One region of the Enterobacter sp. CP102 genome, then DNA from elsewhere that is predicted to be linked to it. Evidence: predicted binding sites of a transcription regulator. Region 1 holds the regulator's gene; each other region holds the start of a gene.
What was found. Region 1 encodes sigma-54, which starts transcription at its own class of promoters, with help from an activator protein. Its sites were predicted from a motif close to GTTGGCACANNTTTCGCTNT; they were not measured.
Positions count from the first base shown of each region.

Region 2: the regulator sigma-54 is predicted to act here: its motif matches at 2,156-2,175, upstream of norV (anaerobic nitric oxide reductase flavorubredoxin).
Region 3: the regulator sigma-54 is predicted to act here: its motif matches at 1,396-1,415, upstream of N1249_RS06080 (amino acid ABC transporter substrate-binding protein).

Region 1 covers NZ_CP104014.1:4,201,905-4,206,137, forward strand. Annotated here, with positions in the region: gene kdsC (3-deoxy-manno-octulosonate-8-phosphatase KdsC) at 1-157, shown strand, start outside; gene lptC (LPS export ABC transporter periplasmic protein LptC) at 154-729, shown strand; gene lptA (lipopolysaccharide ABC transporter substrate-binding protein LptA) at 698-1,252, shown strand; gene lptB (LPS export ABC transporter ATP-binding protein) at 1,259-1,984, shown strand; gene rpoN (RNA polymerase factor sigma-54) at 2,032-3,465, shown strand; gene hpf (ribosome hibernation promoting factor) at 3,488-3,775, shown strand; gene ptsN (PTS IIA-like nitrogen regulatory protein PtsN) at 3,858-4,233, shown strand, end outside.
Region 2 covers NZ_CP104014.1:3,660,352-3,664,584, reverse strand. Annotated here, with positions in the region: gene norW (NADH:flavorubredoxin reductase NorW) at 1-665, opposite strand, end outside; gene norV (anaerobic nitric oxide reductase flavorubredoxin) at 662-2,110, opposite strand; gene norR (nitric oxide reductase transcriptional regulator NorR) at 2,297-3,811, shown strand; gene gutQ (arabinose-5-phosphate isomerase GutQ) at 3,808-4,233, opposite strand, start outside.
Region 3 covers NZ_CP104014.1:1,301,912-1,306,144, reverse strand. Annotated here, with positions in the region: gene lnt (apolipoprotein N-acyltransferase) at 1-1,289, shown strand, start outside; gene N1249_RS06080 (amino acid ABC transporter substrate-binding protein) at 1,688-2,593, shown strand; gene gltJ (glutamate/aspartate ABC transporter permease GltJ) at 2,748-3,488, shown strand; gene gltK (glutamate/aspartate ABC transporter permease GltK) at 3,488-4,162, shown strand; gene N1249_RS06065 (amino acid ABC transporter ATP-binding protein) at 4,162-4,233, shown strand, end outside.

The sequences.
Region 1 (4,233 bases):
TCTGAGCATCGCGGTAGCCGATGCCCATCCGCTGTTGATACCGCGTGCTGACTATGTCACCCACATCAACGGCGGTCGCGGTGCCGTACGTGAAGTCTGCGATCTGCTTCTGCTGGCGCAGGGCAAGCTTGAAGAGGCCAAAGGGCAATCAATATGAGTAAAACCAGACGTTGGGTTATCATTCTGCTAACGCTTGTCGCACTGGTACTGATTGGCGTCAACCTCGCTGACCGTGACGATACCCAAACGGAAGTGATCAACACCAGCGATCCAACATACAAAAGCGATCACAGTGATACGGTGGTTTACAGCCCGGAAGGTGCGCTGAACTATCGCCTGATTGCAAAGCATGTTGAGTATTTTTCAGATGATGGTATCTCGTGGTTTACCCAACCGGTAATGACCACATTTGATACCGATAAAGTGCCAACGTGGTCGATCAAGTCTGACAGAGCAAAATTAACAAATGACCGTATGCTTTATCTGTATGGTCATGTTGAGGTCAACGCCCTGACCGCTGACTCTCAACTGCGTAAAATTACAACAGATAATGCCCAGATTAACCTGGTGACCCAGGATGTGACTTCGCAGGATCTGGTTACACTGTATGGCACAACATTTAATTCCAGCGGTCTGAGAATGCGCGGGAACTTACGCAGCAAAAACGCCGAGCTGATTGAAAAGGTTAGATCCTCTTATGAAATTCAAAACAAACAAACTCAGCCTTAAAGCCATTATCGCCAGCGCACTGCTGGCAGCCAGTCTTCCCGCACTTGCTGTGACTGGCGATACCGAACAGCCGATTCATATTGAATCTGACACCCAGTCTCTCGATATGCAGGGTAATGTCGTCACCTTTACCGGCAACGTCGTCATGACTCAGGGCACCATCAAAATTAACGCCGACAAAGTGGTCGTCACCCGTCCAGGTGGTGAGCAGGGCAAAGAAATTATTGATGGCTACGGCAGCCCGGCAACCTTCTACCAGATGCAGGACAACGGTAAACCGGTTAAAGGCCACGCCACCCATATGCACTATGAACTGGCGAAGGATCTTGTCATCCTGACTGGTAACGCCTACCTGGAGCAGCTGGACAGCAATATCACCGGCGACCAGATCACCTATCTGGTGAAAGAGCAGAAAATGCAAGCTTCCAGCGAGAAAGGCAAACGCGTTACTACCGTGCTTGTTCCTTCACAGCTGCAAGATAAAGGCAAAGGCCAGGCCCCGGCACAGAAGAAGAGTAACTAATTCGTTATGGCAACATTAACTGCAAAAAATCTCGCTAAGGCCTATAAGGGCCGCCGCGTCGTGGAAGATGTCAGTCTGACCGTCAACTCCGGCGAAATTGTTGGCCTTTTAGGCCCTAACGGTGCGGGTAAAACCACCACCTTCTACATGGTGGTAGGTATTGTACCGCGTGATGCAGGCAACATTGTCATTGATGATGAAGATATCAGCCTGCTGCCGCTGCACGCCCGTGCACGCCGTGGTATCGGCTATCTTCCTCAGGAAGCGTCCATTTTCCGTCGTTTAAGCGTCTTCGATAACCTGATGGCCGTGTTGCAGATCCGCGACGATCTGTCGAGCGAGCAGCGTCAGGATCGTGCTAACGAACTGATGGAAGAGTTCCATATTGAACACCTGCGCGATAGCTTAGGTCAGGCGCTGTCAGGCGGTGAACGTCGTCGTGTCGAGATTGCGCGCGCGCTGGCTGCAAACCCGAAATTCATCCTGCTGGATGAACCCTTCGCGGGCGTTGACCCTATTTCCGTCATCGATATCAAACGTATTATTGAACATCTGCGTGACAGCGGGCTTGGCGTACTGATCACTGACCACAACGTCCGTGAAACGCTGGCCGTGTGTGAACGCGCCTATATTGTGAGCCAGGGCCATCTGATCGCCCACGGTACGCCGCAGCAGATCCTCGAAGATGAGCATGTTAAGCGCGTGTACCTTGGGGAAGACTTCAGACTCTGATAGGGTAGAGGTAACGTAACGCCGAACCGGAGAAAAATGCTCTGAACATGAAGCAAGGTTTGCAATTAAGGCTCAGCCAACAACTGGCGATGACGCCACAGCTACAACAAGCTATCCGCCTGTTGCAGCTGTCCACGTTAGAACTACAGCAGGAACTCCAGCAAGCACTGGACAGTAACCCGTTGCTGGAGCAAACCGATCTTCATGACGAGGTAGACACTCAGCAAACGCAAGACACCGAAACGCTCGATACCGTTGATGCTCTCGAACAAAAAGAGATGCCGGACGAGCTGCCTCTGGATGCCAGCTGGGATGAAATCTACACCGCAGGAACCCCATCCGGGACGCGTGCAGACTACCAGGATGATGAGCTACCGGTCTATCAGGGTGAAACCACCCAGTCGCTTCAGGATTACCTGATGTGGCAGGTGGAGTTAACCCCCTTCTCTGACACCGATCGTGCAATTGCGACGTCCATTGTCGATGCCGTTGATGACACCGGATATTTGACCGTTTCTCTGGACGATATTCTTGAGAGCATCGGCGATGATGAGATCGAACTCGAGGAAATTGAAGCGGTTCTGAAGCGTATTCAGCGCTTCGACCCGGTTGGCGTGGCCGCGAAAGATCTGCGCGACTGCCTGCTGATCCAGCTTTCTCAGTTCGCCAAAGAGACCCCGTGGATTGAAGAAGCCCGGTTAATCATCAGCGATCATCTGGATCTGCTGGCGAACCATGACTTCCGCACCCTGATGCGCGTCACCCGCCTTAAAGAAGAGGTGTTGAAAGAAGCCGTCAACCTGATCCAGTCGCTCGACCCTCGCCCTGGCCAATCCATCCAGACCAGCGAACCCGAATATGTAATCCCGGATGTGCTGGTCAGAAAGCATAACGGCCGCTGGGTTGTCGAACTGAATTCCGACAGCATTCCTCGCCTGCAAATCAATCAGCAGTACGCCTCCATGTGCACCAGCGCACGCAACGACTCCGACAACCAGTACATTCGTAGCAATCTTCAGGAAGCGCGATGGCTGATCAAGAGTCTGGAGAGCAGAAATGATACGCTGCTCCGTGTAAGCCGCTGTATTGTCGAGCAGCAGCAGGCGTTCTTTGATCAGGGCGAAGAGTATATGAAACCGATGGTGCTGGCAGATATCGCCCAGGCCGTCGAAATGCATGAATCAACCATTTCCCGCGTGACCACGCAGAAGTATCTGCACAGTCCACGCGGTATTTTTGAGCTTAAGTATTTCTTCTCCAGCCACGTGAATACCGAAGGCGGCGGCGAAGCCTCGTCGACGGCCATTCGCGCACTGGTGAAGAAGTTGATCGCCGCGGAGAATCCCGCGAAGCCACTGAGTGACAGTAAGTTAACCACCATGCTGTCCGATCAGGGTATCATGGTGGCACGCCGTACTGTTGCAAAGTATCGAGAGTCTTTATCCATTCCGCCGTCTAACCAGCGTAAACAACTGGTCTGACACAACCGATAAGGAAGACACTATGCAGCTCAACATCACAGGACACAACGTCGAAATTACTGAGGCTTTACGCGATTTTGTGAACGCTAAGTTCGCGAAACTTGAGCAGTATTTCGAAAGGATCAACCAGGTCTATATTGTGTTGAAAGTGGAGAAAGTGACTCATATCTCGGATGCAACCCTGCACGTGAACGGGGGTGAACTCCATGCCAGTGCGGAAGGGCAAGACATGTATGCTGCTATCGACGGCTTGATTGACAAGCTTGCACGACAGCTCAATAAACATAAAGATAAACTGAAACAACACTAATTGTCCGGGCAGTTAACGGGTGCAGGAAGGCCTGTTGTGAAACACAACAGGCCATTTGTACAGTTAGCGCTTAGGTGAAATTATGATGAACAACGATTCCGCTCTTCAACTGAGCAATGTCCTTAACCAGGAATGTACCCGCAGTGGCGTTCACTGCCAGAGCAAAAAACGTGCGCTGGAAATCATCAGTGAACTGGCCGCAAAACAGCTGGGCCTGCCGTCTCAGGTGGTGTTCGAAGCTATTCTGACCCGCGAAAAAATGGGCAGTACTGGCATTGGCAACGGCATTGCTATCCCGCATGGCAAGCTGGAAGAAGACACCCTGCGTGCCGTTGGTGTTTTTGTGCAGCTCGAAACGCCGATCGCCTTCGACGCCATCGATAATCAGCCAGTCGATCTCCTCTTCGCGCTGCTGGTTCCTGCTGACCAGACCAAAACCCATCTGCATACGCTTTCGC
Region 2 (4,233 bases), 540 kb from region 1:
CGATCAAGCGTGGCACGGATGCCGCTTTCGGTTTTGCTCAGACCTTGCAGCTGAGATTTCAGCAGCAGATGTACGCCCATATCGGTCAGCCGGTGTTGTAAACGACTGCTTACTTCAGCTGGCATCAGTGCGGAAAGGATGCTCGCGGCATGGTCAACCAGGGTGACCGCTTTACCGGCGCGGCAAAAATCCATCGCCAGCTCGGTGCCAATCAGGCCACCGCCGACAATCATCACCCGCTGTGCGTCCCGCAGCCTGGTTTCGTTTGCCTGATATTCCTGCTGGCTGTTCAGCGTCACCATCAACTCGCGACCTTCAACCGGTGGGACAAAAGCGGCCGCACCTGTTGCCAGCACCAGGTTGTCGTACTGCCAGGTTTTATCCTGGCTCTTCACGACATGACCGGAGGCATCGATATCCGTAACCCAGGTGTAGGGAAACAGGCGCAGGTTAAATTGCTCCGCGAACTCTCCCGCCGTCTGGCGGGTGAGATCTTCTGCACGCTGATTCTGGCTAATGACATGGCTTAAATCCGGCTTGTTGTACTCGTCCATGCTGTCGGCGGCGATAAGCGTCAGCGGCACGTTCGCGTCCTGTTTGCGGATATTTTTCACCAGCTGGCGGGCGGCAAAGCCCGAGCCGATGATCACGATCCCGTTATTCATTTTGCCTCCGTACCCAGTTCGTCAAAGACATCTTTACCCAGTGAACATTCAGGACACAGGAAGTTGTCCGGGACATCGCTCCACGGTGTGCCAGGTGCGACGTCCTGCAACGGTTCGCCCAGTTCCGGGTCGTAAATCCACTGGCACACGCTGCACTGCATCCGCGGGCCGAGATTTGCCGCCGCGGCAGCCGCACAGGCGCAGGCTTCTTGCTGTACGGGGGTTTTTACCGTGGCGTCTGGTAGTGGAGCGAGCGCCCACTGACGTGCAATCTCGCGACCATGCTGGCGGCAGATTTCCAGTGCGTCGATATCCGGGCGCCATTTGGCTTTCAGGCTCATGGACATCTCAAAACCGGCGTCCTGCAGGCGGGTAGACAGACGGTCAACCGCGCCGCCGCTCCAGCCGTGTGAACCAAAAGCGCTGGCGCGTTTATTACGGAAGCGCAGACCTGTCATCTCTTCCACCAGACCAGCGATTTTCGGCATCATCACGTTGTTCATGGTGGAAGTCCCCACCAGCACGCCTTTGGAACGGAACACGTTGGTCAGGATGTCGTTTTTATCGCTGCGCGCCACGTTGAAGATTTTCACCGCCACGTTCGGGTCAACTTCGTTGATGCCCTGGGCAATCGCATCCGCCATCATGCGGGTGTTGTTGGACATGGTGTCGTAGAAAATCGTGATGCGATCTTCCTGATAATCCGCCGCCCATTTCAGATACAGCTCAACGATCTGGGTTGGGTTTTCACGCCACACCACGCCGTGAGAGGTGGCAATCATGTCCACTGGCAGATTGAAGCCGAGGATCTCGGTGATTTTTGGCGTCACCAGGCGGCTGAATGGCGTCAGGATGTTGGCGTAGTAGCGCTGGCACTGCTCGAACAGTTCGGTCTGATCCACTTCGTCGTTGAACAGACGTTCGTCACAGTAGTGCTGGCCGAAGGCATCGTTGCTGAACAGCACCGCATCGCCGGTCATGTAGGTCATCATGCTGTCTGGCCAGTGCAGCATTGGCGTTTCAACGAAGATCAGCTGTTTGCCGTTACCGATATCCAGTGAGTCACCGGTTTTCACGGTGTGGAAGTTCCACTCCGGGTGGTGGTGGTGACCGTTGATAGAGTCGATAGCATTGGTGGTGCAGTAAATCGGGGTATTCGGGATGTAAGACATCAGCTCGGTCAGCGCACCGGCGTGGTCTTCTTCTGCATGGTTGATAATGATGTAGTCGATAGCATCCAGGTCGATTTCGCTACGCAGATTCTGCACGAACTCGCGGCTGAATTTGTGATCGACGGTATCGATCAGAACGTTTTTACCTTCACGGATGAGATAGCTATTGTAGCTGCTGCCGCGCAGCGTTTTGTATTCAGTCCCGTGGAAATCACGAACTTCCCAGTCACGTTGGCCAACCCAATGAATGTTATTTTTAACCAGAATAGACATAGCAACCTCAATTAATACGGCGTTTTCAAATAAGATGTTTTAGCTATATCAAGTTGCGTGCCAACTTTTTATGTAATTGATTTTTATCTGTTTAATTATTTATCACTCGGAATGGGTAGTCATTATGACTATCTTAAAAGCTGTCAATATGACACTATGTATTGTCAAAATGACAGCGAGGTCGGAATGAGCTTTTCTGTGAACGTACTGGCGAAGATCGCCATTGAACTGCAAACCGGTATTGGTCATCAGGACCGATTTCAGCGGCTGATTTCCACGCTGCGCGACGTGCTGGAGTGTGATGCCTCGGCGCTGCTGCGTTACGAAGGGCGGCAGTTTATTCCGCTGGCCATCGATGGCCTGGCCCAGGATGTGCTGGGGCGGCGCTTTACGCTGGAAGGCCATCCACGCCTGGAAACCATTGCCCGTGCGGGTGATGTAGTACGTTTCCCGGCTGACAGCGACTTGCCCGATCCCTATGATGGGCTGATCCCGGGGCAGGAGAGCCTCAAAGTACACGCCTGTATCGGCCTGCCGCTGTTTGCCGGGCAGAATCTGATTGGCGCCCTGACGCTCGATGGAATGTCGCCGGATCAGTTCGATACCTTCAGCGACGAAGAGCTGCGGCTGATTGCGGCCCTGGCTTCCGGCGCGCTGAACAATGCACTGTTGATTGAACAGCTGGAGAGCCAGAACATTCTGCCGGGAAGCCCGGCGGCGTTTGAACAGGTGGCCCACACCGAGATGATTGGTCTTTCGCCGGGCATGGTGCAGCTCAAAAAAGAGATCGACATTGTGGCGGCCTCTGATTTGAACGTGCTGATTTTCGGCGAAACCGGCACCGGTAAAGAGCTGGTGGCAAAGTCGATTCACGAAGCCTCACCGCGCGCGGTGAACCCGCTGGTGTACCTCAACTGCGCTGCGCTGCCGGAAAGCGTGGCGGAAAGTGAGCTGTTTGGTCACGTCAAAGGGGCGTTTACCGGGGCCATCAGCAACCGCAGCGGTAAGTTCGAAATGGCGGATAACGGCACGTTGTTCCTCGACGAGATTGGCGAGCTGTCTTTGTCGCTACAGGCCAAACTGCTGCGTGTGTTGCAGTACGGCGATATTCAGCGCGTGGGGGACGATCGCAGTTTAAGAGTGGATGTGCGCGTGCTGGCGGCGACCAACCGCGACCTGCGTGAAGAGGTGCTGGCCGGGAATTTCCGCGCCGACCTGTTCCACCGCCTGAGCGTCTTCCCGCTTTCCGTCCCTGCGCTGCGTGAGCGCGGTGAGGATGTGGTTCTGCTGGCGGGTTACTTCTGCGAACAGTGTCGTCTGCGGATGGGGCTTTCCCGCGTGGTGTTAAGCTCCGGGGCGAGAACCCATCTTTTGAGTTACGGCTGGCCGGGCAACGTGCGTGAGCTGGAACATGCCATCCACCGTGCGGTCGTTCTGGCGCGGGCCGCGCGTACCGGTGATGAAGTGGTGATCCACGCGCGTCACTTTGCGCTGCATGATGAAACCACGCATGTTGTGACGCAGGAGATCCCGGAAATCAGTAACGAGAACCTGCGCGAAGCAACGGAAGAGTTTCAGCGGCAGATGATCACCCGCGCGCTGGAGCAGAATAACCGCAGCTGGGCGGCGTGCGCGCGGGCGCTGGAAACGGACGTCGCCAACCTGCACCGGCTGGCGAAACGTCTGGGTCTGAAAGGCTAGATGATCCCAGCCTGATAGAAATCCTGCAGGTTGATTGCACCGCACAGCTTGCCGCTCTCATCCACCACCGGGGCGGCAGTGATTTTGCGCTTCATCAGCACCTCTTTGGCTTCGATGGCGCGGCTGTCTGCGTTCAGCGTCAGCCCGCCCTGAGTCATCGCTTCAGAAACCTGCGATTCCAGCTTACCGCCGCCGACCAGCCAGCGACGCAGGTCGCCGTCGGTAAAGACGCCTTTCACAAAACCGCCGTTATCGCAGACGGCAACCAGCCCAAGCCCGGTACGGCTCAGCTCCAGCATCGCGTCCATCACGCTGGTGTCCAGTGTTACCTGCGGAATGGCATCGTCGGTGCGCATCAGATGGTGCACTTTATTGAGTAGCCGTGCGCCCAGGGCGCCAGCCGGGTGAGAGCGGGCAAAATC
Region 3 (4,233 bases), 1.9 Mb from region 1:
GGATGCCGGGCCCGGTTAACGTCTTCCTGGTTGTGCTGCTTGCTGCCTATCTCTCGCTCTATACTGGCCTGTTCGCCGGTATTCTTTCCCGCCTGTGGCCGAAAACCAGCTGGGTGCGGGTTGCCATTGCGGCTCCGGTGGTCTGGCAAATTACGGAATTCCTGCGCGGCTGGGTGCTGACCGGCTTCCCGTGGTTGCAGTTCGGATACAGCCAGATTGATGGCCCGTTAAAAGGTCTGGCCCCGGTGATGGGCGTGGAGGCGATTAACTTCCTGTTGATGGTGGTCAGTGGCCTGCTGGTGCTTGCGCTTATCACGCGCAACTGGAAACCGCTGGTCACGGCGCTGGTACTGTTCGCCCTGCCCTTCCCGCTGCGTTACATCCAGTGGTTTACCCTGGAGCCCGCACGGGCAACGCAGGTATCGATGGTGCAAGGCGATATCCCGCAGGCAATGAAGTGGGACGAAAAGCAGCTAATCAACACGCTGAAAATCTATGCCGGCGCGACCGAGCAGGTGATGGGAAAATCCCAGCTGATTATCTGGCCGGAATCCGCCATTCCTGACCTCGAAATCAATCAGCAACCGTTCCTGAGCATGATGGATAATTTACTGCGTGCGCGTGGCAGTACGCTGATCACCGGGATTGTCGATGCGCGTCTGAATCCGCAGAACCGTTATGACACGTACAACACGATAATCACGCTCGGCAAGGACAGTGAATACAGCTACAACTCCACTAACCGCTATAACAAAAACCACCTGGTGCCGTTCGGTGAATTTGTGCCGCTGGAGTCGATTCTGCGTCCGCTGGCGCCGTTCTTTGATTTGCCGATGTCTTCTTTCAGCCGTGGTCCGTACGTTCAGCCTCAGCTGCACGCGCACGGTTTCGCGCTGACGGCCGCCATTTGCTACGAAATTATCCTCGGTGAGCAGGTGCGCGATAACTTCCGCCCGGACACCGACTATCTGCTGACCATCTCTAACGATGCGTGGTTTGGCAAATCGATTGGCCCGTGGCAACACTTCCAGATGGCGCGTATGCGCTCCCTGGAGCTGGCGCGACCGCTGCTGCGTAGCACCAACAACGGCATTACCGCCGTCATTGGCCCGCAGGGCGAAATTCAGGCCATGCTTCCGCAGTTCACCCGCGACGTGCTGACCACAAAGGTCACGCCAACCACCGGGTTAACGCCATACGCCCGTACCGGCAACTGGCCGCTGTGGATCCTGACCGCACTGTTTGGCTTTGGCGCCGTACTGATGAGCCTGCGTCAGCGTAGTAAATAACCTTACCTCCTTTGCCGGGTGGCGCTGACGCTTACCCGGCCTACATTTCGTTCCCGTAGGTCGGGTAAGCGTCAGCGCCACCCGACAGTTCCCTCCAAAGTTCAATTCTGGCACGCCTATTGCTTTGTTTATTCAGGTAAACGCAATTTGGCTTAACGTGCAACCTTGTCGCACCAGCGTAGATCACCGGTAGCACCGAAACGGTGCAACGGGAGATTTTTGCCTCTGAATGGTGCGGCGTGCTTCGCAAAAATAAACAATAACGCAGCAAAATCTTTACATTAAGCCAGACTAAATGTTAACAAGCTTGCATAACACTGCACTCGCATAGCGCGAGATATAACAACATCACAATGGGTATCAATGCGTCACTGGCGCTGATAAAAAAGGAGTTGGGTATGCAATTACGTAAACTGGCCACAGCAATGCTGGTTATGGGGATGTCCGCAGGCGTTGTCCACGCTGAAGACGCTCCGGCTGCCGGGAGCACTCTCGACAAGATTGCCAAAAACGGCGTGATCGTGGTCGGCCACCGTGAATCTTCTGTCCCGTTCTCTTACTACGACAACACGCAAAAAGTCGTGGGCTATTCACAGGATTACTCCAACGCCATCGTTGAAGCCGTGAAGAAAAAGCTGAACAAGCCTGATTTACAGGTGAAGTTGATTCCTATCACCTCGCAGAACCGTATTCCTCTGCTGCAAAACGGCACCTTCGATTTTGAGTGCGGCTCAACCACTAATAACCTTGAGCGCCAGAAACAGGCTGCGTTCTCTGACACCATCTTCGTGGTAGGTACCCGCCTGCTGACCAAGAAAGGCGGCGAGATTAAAGATTTTGCTGACCTGAAAGGCAAAGCGGTTGTGGTGACATCCGGTACCACTTCTGAAGTTCTGCTGCACAAGCTGAACGACGAGAAGAAAATGGATATGCGCATCATCAGTGCGAAAGACCATGGCGACTCCTTCCGTACGCTGGAAAGCGGCCGTGCAGTGGCGTTCATGATGGATGACGCACTGCTGGCAGGCGAGCGTGCTAAAGCGAAAAAACCAGATAACTGGGAAATCGTCGGCACCGCGCAATCCAAAGAAGCTTACGGCTGTATGCTGCGTAAAGATGACGCTGATTTCAAAAAACTGATCGATGACACCATCGCTCAGGCGCAGACCTCCGGCGAAGCGGAAAAATGGTTCGACAAGTGGTTCAAGAACCCAATTCCGCCAAAAAATCTCAATATGAACTTTGAACTGTCTGACGACATGAAAGCACTGTTCAAATCACCAAACGACAAGGCTCTTAACTAATTAGAACAACAGGGGCGGGACCTCCTGCCCTCTCGATTGTCGGGAAGCACGGACAGACTATACGTTGAGTGGTCGTTCCCCACTCAGCGCGAAAATTAGCTTCTCACCAATCTTCGAGGGTAGCGCTGCTACCCTTTTTTTTCTGGAGTTTATTATGTCAATCGACTGGAACTGGGGCATTTTTCTGCAACAAGCCCCGTTCGGCAACACCACCTATCTTGGCTGGTTATGGAGCGGCTTTCAGGTCACTGTCGCGCTATCCATTACGGCATGGATAATCGCGTTTCTTGTCGGCTCGCTGTTCGGTATTTTACGTACCGTCCCTAACCGCTTTCTTTCAACCCTTGGCACCCTGTATGTGGAACTGTTCCGTAACGTTCCGCTGATTGTGCAATTCTTTACCTGGTATCTGGTTGTGCCTGAACTGCTGCCTGAAAATATTGGCATGTGGTTTAAGTCAGAACTCGATCCGAACATTCAGTTCTTTGTCTCCTCGATGCTTTGTCTGGGGCTGTTTACCGCGGCCCGCGTGTGCGAGCAGGTACGTGCGGCCATTCAGTCCCTGCCTCGCGGGCAAAAGAATGCCGGTCTGGCGATGGGCCTAACGCTGCCACAAACCTACCGTTATGTGCTGCTGCCTAACGCTTACCGCGTGATTGTTCCACCAATGACTTCAGAGATGATGAACCTGGTGAAAAACTCAGCCATCGCCTCCACCATCGGTCTGGTTGATATGGCGGCACAGGCAGGCAAACTGCTGGATTACTCCGCCCATGCGTGGGAATCCTTCACCGCGATAACGCTCGCCTATGTTCTGATTAACGCTTTCATCATGCTGGTGATGAACCTGGTTGAACGCAAAATTCGCCTGCCGGGCAATCTGGGAGGCAAATAATGTACGATTTTGACTGGAGTTCCATCGTTCCTTCCATGCCATACCTGCTGGATGGCCTGGTGATTACCTTAAAAATCACCGTTATCGCCATCGTCATTGGTATTGTCTGGGGAACATTGCTGGCGGTCATGCGCCTGTCGAGCTTTAAACCGTTCGCCTGGTTTGCTACCGCCTACGTTAACGTCTTCCGCTCCATTCCGCTGGTCATGGTGCTGCTGTGGTTTTATCTGATTGTTCCAGGCTTCTTGCAGAACGTCCTGGGGCTATCACCGAAAACCGACATCCGCCTGATCTCAGCGATGGTGGCGTTCTCCATGTTCGAGGCCGCTTACTACTCAGAGATTATCCGTGCGGGTATCCAGAGTATCTCGCGTGGGCAATCCAGTGCTGCACTGGCGCTGGGGATGACGCACTGGCAGTCGATGCAGCTCATCATTCTGCCGCAGGCGTTTCGCGCCATGGTTCCACTCCTGCTGACTCAGGGCATCGTGCTGTTCCAGGATACCTCTCTGGTATACGTACTCAGCCTGGCAGACTTCTTCCGTACCGCTTCCACCATCGGTGAGCGTGATGGTACGCAGGTCGAGATGGTCCTCTTCGCAGGTGGGGTCTATTTTGTGATTAGTTTAAGCGCGTCGCTGTTGGTCAGCTGGCTGAAGAAAAGGACTGTATAATGATTTCCCTGAAAAATGTTTCTAAATGGTATGGGCACTTTCAGGTGCTGACCGACTGCTCAACCGAAGTG